Regions from separate parts of the Aliiglaciecola sp. NS0011-25 genome, predicted to be linked through region 2. Evidence: predicted binding sites of a transcription regulator. Region 2 holds the regulator's gene; the other holds the start of a gene.
The links. Region 2 encodes FNR, which switches genes on or off when oxygen is low (the NO sensors DNR and NnrR bind a similar motif). Its sites were predicted from a motif close to TTGATCTAGATCAA; they were not measured.
Positions count from the first base shown of each region.

Region 1 (3,428 bases), on a different contig from region 2:
TGGCATTAGCCGCCCAATTGCTGGCTAAACCTTGGTGATCATGGACTGCAAAATCTAATGTTAATTGAGAATTTACGCTATCAAAGTCACGCACAGTATAGGAACGCATCCATTTTTTAAAACCGATATACATACCTAGTTTAGGCATCTTTTGCGGTGAATTGGGATTCGGAAAGATTGCTTTCACATGCGCGCTTTTTTTATCGTTAGGAAAATCTACAAGTTCGTCTCCAGCTAACACGATGCGTCTCATGTGGGGAGACAAATCAATCACCGATTTCACTGTTGTCATACGCATTCTTGGACCCATGGTTTGCTCCTTTATAAATTGATAATTAAATAGATGATTCAGCTAAAAAGCGCTGAAGTTTAGGACGAATCACAAATACCATTAAGCAAGCAAAAGCTAGCCCTACTGGCAGTGCGTATAAGAAGCTTGTGATGATTAGGCTGCTGTACTGAGCGAAAGTCACATAATCATGATTGAGCAATGTTGTGATAACCGCCATTAATGACTCCATTGTGATGGCCATCAAAATCCCGTGTAACAGCTTTTTTTGTATATTCGTAAGAGCTGAAAAAAACTGCTCCACCAATTTGTTCATTGCTAAAAAAATAACGCCACCGGCAGGTAGCATCACTGCAATGGCAAACATAAATGAATTAATCCATGTGACTAAAAAATTTTGTGTTGGCTGTAAATTTGCGTATGTCATAATAGCGGTAATTGAAGCAACTAAAGTGCTGACAATAGTTAAAATCACCAATACATTTTTTAACTTAATTTGCATTTCTATACCTAATAAAATAAAGTTGATAAAGTCTACTATATTGATTTTGGTTGATATTGTCAACTATGTTGTTGGCAATGACATTCAGGTGGAAAACTAATGGAATTAAATGAAGCGCTTTTTAGCCTTTTACATACTGTGCGCAATACTATTATTGAGCAGGTTAAACAATTAGATTCAGACTTATCCCCCATGCATTTGAAGTCATTAAAGGTGATTTCAAAGATTGATGACTGCACGGGACAAAAGTTGGCCACCTTTATGGTCCGCGATAAAGCACAGATAAATCGTTTGATTAAAGAACTAGTGAATCAGGAATTGGTGATCAAAAGCTGTAATGAAAATGATGGTCGTAGTCAAATTTTATCGTTATCTAGCCGCGGTAAAAAATTCATCGACAAATTTAATAAAATCGAAAAACAAGTGTTTGACACTATGCTCAAAGATATTGAACCTGACGAAGTAGCGAACTTTATTGAGCTGGCTAAAAAGTTTAAAAGTAACTTAAAATAAATGAAGTTAAGCCAAGTCCGCATAGAACAAGACGCAGGAATGCAAAGATAATTGTCAGAATGCAAAAGGCCAGCAAATTTGAAGTGACCCCATTAAGTTGGACTCATTTCTAAGCGGCAATCAAGGCCTGATTTCGATATTGTATCGGACTAAGGCCTTTCAAATTAGCAAAGGTGTCGTTAGATTAACTTTTCAAACGACGACGGCTTGCACCTATACCTGCAAATCTATTTGAGTGTTAGGCAAATGCTCGTCAGTGCGGCATTGTTCGAAGCTGAAGTGCTATTCGGTTACTTAATATAATAATGGATACCATGCCTCCCTAAACCAGCTTCCTTGTTATTAACAAGATTGCCAAACGAATAAAGCAAAGTGATGGTAATCATTTATCAGATTATACATTTATTGTTACCTGCGAACTCGCAGGTAACAATGGCTAGAATGTAAATTCGCGCTTATTTGATGGATTTTGCGATTCTTACTAAAGAAACATCGCAATCGGCATAGTTAGCGACGCCATTAGCGGTAGAACCGATTAATGCTTGAATGCCTTTTTTAGAATGAGTTCCTAGCATAATCAAGTCTGCTTTTCTTTTGATGGCTTCATTGCATATCAATTCATAAGGTTTACCTACCTTAATAATGCGATTCTTTTTAGGAATATTGAAGTCTGCACATAATTCTTCAATTTTTGGCGATATTTTGTCCTTCAATTCTTTCTGGTAATCCTTGGGCAATAACTTGTAGGGTAATACATGCATAACAATTAATTTGCTGCCGTAAAGACCTGCCATCTCAGCTGCTTTGGCTAATACGAGTTTTCCTTCTGTGGATGCTTCGATAGCACATAGGATAGTTTTATACATAATTGCTCCTTATTTGTTATCAATGTGAAGTCTTTCTAGTTCCTTATATTACTCACAATATAACTGTAAATATATGATGTAAATCAATATTAGCTAGTATTTGGGGCAGTGCTTAGAATACAACTAAAATTCGTTCAACGATAAATACCCATTGCTGGAGAAGAGAGCCATAACGCTTCTCATCTACAGCGGACTGTACGAGGCTAATATGAATGCTGTGATTGTTCCAAATCTGGATTAAATATTAGGGTGGGTTATTTATTTGACCAAATATGGGAGAAAAGCCCTATTCAATCCATTTAATTCTACCTTAGAGTAAATAGATCAGTATAAAACAATAACAAATCTCCCATTGACGGTTGACATATAGACGTCTATACGGCAAATTGAACCCCATGAAAACAATAATAAGCACCATCGGCATGATTATGATTACCACCTCAAATGAGTTGGTCGCTGGCTAGTGCGTAAAGAAATTTAAAAAAGCCCGCGACTCAAGCGGGCTTTTTGTTATTTACAGCAAAATTATATGCCACATTCACATGGTTGAAGTGCGAAATTAAAATGCGAATCTAAAGCAGCGGAACAGAAGTAAACAGGAGCAATAAATGAAGGTGTTGAAATTTGGTGGCTCTTCAATGGCTGACGCTAAACGGTATTTGTCAGTTAAAGACATCAGCTTAGCGAGCCATGAAGAAAACGGTGCAGCAGTGGTTCTATCAGCTCCCAAAGGGGTGACAAATGCATTGTCGTTGTTGTGTGAACAAGCAAGTGCGGGAAGCGACTTTGGCGAATTGTATGCCAAATTAGAAATGACATTAAATGGTATTGCCAGCGATTTAGCAGCCCAATTGCCTGCTTTTCGTAAAGCTCGTTTGAGCGGCTTTATTGACACGATTTTAGTCGAGTTGAAACAGCATTTAGATGGCATTCAGTTATTGCGTTGTGCTCCAGACCAAATTACCGCCAAAATTTTAAGTATGGGCGAATATGTGAGTGTGAATATTTTCAGTGAAATATTGAACTCCCTTGGCCAGAAAAACCACATTATTGATCCTGTAGATTACATTGTTGCCGAAGGTGAATATTTAGATAGTATCGCCGATGTTGCAGTGAGCAAAGCGCGCTTCTCGGATTTTGTTTACGATAAATCTGAAATCTTGATTATGCCAGGTTTTGTAGCGGTAAACGCCGAAGGCGAGAAAGTGACACTTGGACGCAATGGTTCAGACTATTCCGCCGCCATTCTTGCGGCCTG
Region 1 is NZ_BAABWR010000003.1:102,709-106,136, reverse strand. It holds gene ABWV72_RS03585 (siderophore-interacting protein) at 1-310, opposite strand, end outside; gene ABWV72_RS03580 (DUF2798 domain-containing protein) at 336-791, opposite strand; gene ABWV72_RS03575 (MarR family winged helix-turn-helix transcriptional regulator) at 891-1,304, shown strand; gene ABWV72_RS03570 (universal stress protein) at 1,760-2,170, opposite strand; gene thrA (bifunctional aspartate kinase/homoserine dehydrogenase I) at 2,779-3,428, shown strand, end outside.
Region 1: ABWV72_RS03570 (universal stress protein) is a predicted target of FNR. The motif match lies at 2,244-2,257, and genes of this name have one in related genera.

Region 2 (3,428 bases):
ATTGCTGCATTTAGCGTAAAAGATGTAGTTAAAAAAGACGCAAAACAACTCGTCGATGACTTACGCAGCAAACAATTGGTGATGTTAAGTGGTGACTCAGAAATAAACGCGTCTTTGGTCGCTGATTCTTTAGGTATCCCAAACGTTTATTTTAGACAAACGCCAATACAAAAACTGACATACATTCAAAACTTACAAGCCAAAGGACACAAAGTTTTGATGATTGGTGATGGCATCAATGACGCCCCAGTTTTGGCCGCTGCTGATGTATCAATTGCGGTAGGTGACGCCAGTGACATGGCGAAACGTTCTGCCGATATCATTTTATTAAATTCAAAATTAAGTAATGTTAAGTTTGCTGTTAGTATGGCGATTAAAGTGCGTACCAAAATCAAACAGAACATGGTTTGGGCCATTGGCTATAACGCGTTAATTCTTCCCCTAGCAGTAGCCGGATATTTAAGCCCGTGGATGGCCGTAATTGGCATGTCGTTAAGTTCAATTATTGTGGTCGCAAACTCTATTCGTTTACTACGTTAACCAGCGCTAATAGGAAATTAAAGTGAGTATCATTTATGTGCTAATCCCCATCGCTATTGTGCTAGTACTGTTAGCCATAGGGATCTTTTTTTGGGCGGTCAAATCCAATCAGTTTGAAGATTTAGAGCGTCAAGGATACAACATTCTATTCGATGATGACGTGGATAAAAAAGTACAAGTAAAAAAGCCAAAAACTAACGACAAATGAACGACTTAAGCTGGTTTTCTGCAATATTAATCGGACTTGCTGGAAGTGTGCATTGCGCTGGGATGTGCGGTGGAATTGTGACCTCATTTACCTTTGCATTACCAAAGAATAAGTCACAATGGCCGTATTTAATTGCCTATAATTCAGGCCGCATTTTATCTTATAGTTTCGCTGGCGCAATCGCTGGGCTGTTGGGTCAGATCGTCACCACAAAATCCTTTATCAATCCTCAAGCACTGACCCTTTTTGGCGGAGTATTTATGGTTCTGCTTGGATTATATGTGGGACAGTGGTCAAAACTACTGGTTAAAGTAGAAAAAGTTGGCGCTATTTTTTGGCGTAAAATTAGTCCCATATCAAAGCGTTTCATTCCCTTTAAACACCCAATCTATGCTGTACCCTATGGCCTAATCTGGGGCTGGTTGCCCTGTGGATTGGTTTATTCGACGTTAACATGGAGTGTTTCCACCGGCAGTGTGGTACAAGGTGCTATCACCATGTTTTGCTTTGGCTTGGGCACTTTGCCCATCATGTTAGCAATGGGAGCCAGCGCCAGCCAAATAAGAGGATGGTTGACCCAACCAGTGGTAAAACGAAGCGTTGCAGTCTTATTATGCTTATTTGGCTTGATTTTATGTTACCAAGGGATTCATAATTGGTAACTAATGAATTAATTGGAATTAACTAATGTCAGATCCGAACAAGTTCAGTATTCGCTGCCAAAACTGCAGTTTTAATCACCTATGTATACCGGTGGCTCTGAATCAGACTGAAATGGAGAGTTTGGACGAAATCATAGAACGCAAGCGCCCTTTGCATAAAAATGATCAATTAACTATTCCTGGGCAAAAATTTACGTCGCTGTTTGCAGTAAGAACGGGCTCATTTAAATCTTACATAACCTCTCCCGATGGCGAACAACAAATTACAGGGTTTCATTTTCCCGGTGATATTGTCGGCTTTGATGGACTATTTTCTGAAAAATATCAAAGTTATAATCAAGCGATGGAAACCTCCATGGTTTGTGAGTTACCTTACGACAAGTTAGATATTATGAGCGCACAACTTCCTACACTGCGCAAAGAAATGCTTAAAATTATGAGCACAGAAATAAACCAAGATCACAGTCTCATGATGTTATTAAACAAGCGCACAGCAGAAGAACGTCTTGCCCACTTCCTAATTAATCTATCAGATCGTTTTCGCTCCCGCGGTTTTTCTGAATTAGAATTTAATTTAACCATGACCCGAAACGAAATTGGTAATCACCTTGGTTTAACTGTTGAAACCGTGAGTCGTTTACTCACCCGTTTTCAAAAAGAAAATATCATCAAAGTTGATGGGAAATTTATACAAATTCTCAATTTGGCGGTACTTAGAGAAAAACTTGGTGAACACGTTTTAAATAAACAAGCCTGCGGTTAAGTCTTTTAATTTAAATTGATTCAGGTCAAAACAATTAGTCTGTTAATTGGCAAACTAGCTAAAGTAGCCATACACTTAATATACGTAGTGTAAACGTTTGAAGGGAATTAATTTATGTCCGTATTTAACAAAATACTAGCTGTTGTAGACCCAACTACAGAAGATCAAAAAGCGTTTAAAAGAGCGCTTTTATTGGCAGAAAAGACCGGCGCCAGTATTACTGCGTTTCTGTCCATATATGATTTCTCTTATGAAATGACCACTATGCTCACCGTGGATGAAAGAGAAACGATGCGCCAAGCTGTGGTGGATGACAAAACCGATTGGCTTGCCAATATAGTTGAACCCCTAGCGGCTAACTCATCTATTTCAGTAGATATAAAAGTGGTCTGGCATAATCGGCCATATGAAAGTGTATTGTTCGAAGTGATTGATCACAGCTATGATTTAATCGTCAAAGGAACCCACGAGCATGACACCCTAAAGTCAGTGATATTCACCCCTACTGATTGGCATATCCTACGTAAATCACCGGTTCCAGTTTTACTTGTCAAAGAACATGATTGGCCTATTAATGGCAATATTTTAGCTGCGGTAGATGTGGGCAGTGAAGATGAAGAACATCATAGCTTAAACAAGTTAATCACTAAAACCGCTGGATTGATGGCTGATTTACTGGAAGGACATGTAAACTTGGTTAATTCTTACCCAGGTACACCGGTTAATATTGCCATCGAAATACCAGAGTTCGATCCGGTTGGCTATACAGAGTCAGTTAAACAACACCACGCCAAATGTATGCTTGAGCACGCTCAAGAATTCAATATCCCACAAGAAAATCAGCATCTTAGTGAAGGTTTGCCTGAGGATGTCATTCCTTCAGTGGCAAAAGCTATCGACGCAGAGTTAGTGGTTATCGGTACTGTAGGTCGCACCGGTATTACAGCCGCCCTTATCGGTAACACGGCTGAACATACAATAGATTCACTCAATTGTGACGTTTTAGCAATTAAACCAGAAGGCTTTGAGTGTCCTCTTAAACATTAACCTTACATAACCTTGTGATTCTTAGAAAATGACTGCAAACATTTAAATTTAGGGTGTTTATGTCCTTTATGAGGACAGGTATAATCCGCGCTGATAGCAATGTTTTTCTAGGAATAAGATGAGTAAGGTCGAGTCTCTGTCTGAGAGTAAAAAATACAGTTTTAATAAACTTCAAAAGCGCCTAAGACGAAATGTAGGCAAAGCAATT
Region 2 is NZ_BAABWR010000019.1:14,971-18,398, forward strand. It holds gene ABWV72_RS15960 (heavy metal translocating P-type ATPase) at 1-540, shown strand, start outside; gene ccoS (cbb3-type cytochrome oxidase assembly protein CcoS) at 563-748, shown strand; gene ABWV72_RS15970 (sulfite exporter TauE/SafE family protein) at 745-1,410, shown strand; gene fnr (fumarate/nitrate reduction transcriptional regulator Fnr) at 1,436-2,173, shown strand; gene uspE (universal stress protein UspE) at 2,288-3,220, shown strand; gene ttcA (tRNA 2-thiocytidine(32) synthetase TtcA) at 3,357-3,428, shown strand, end outside.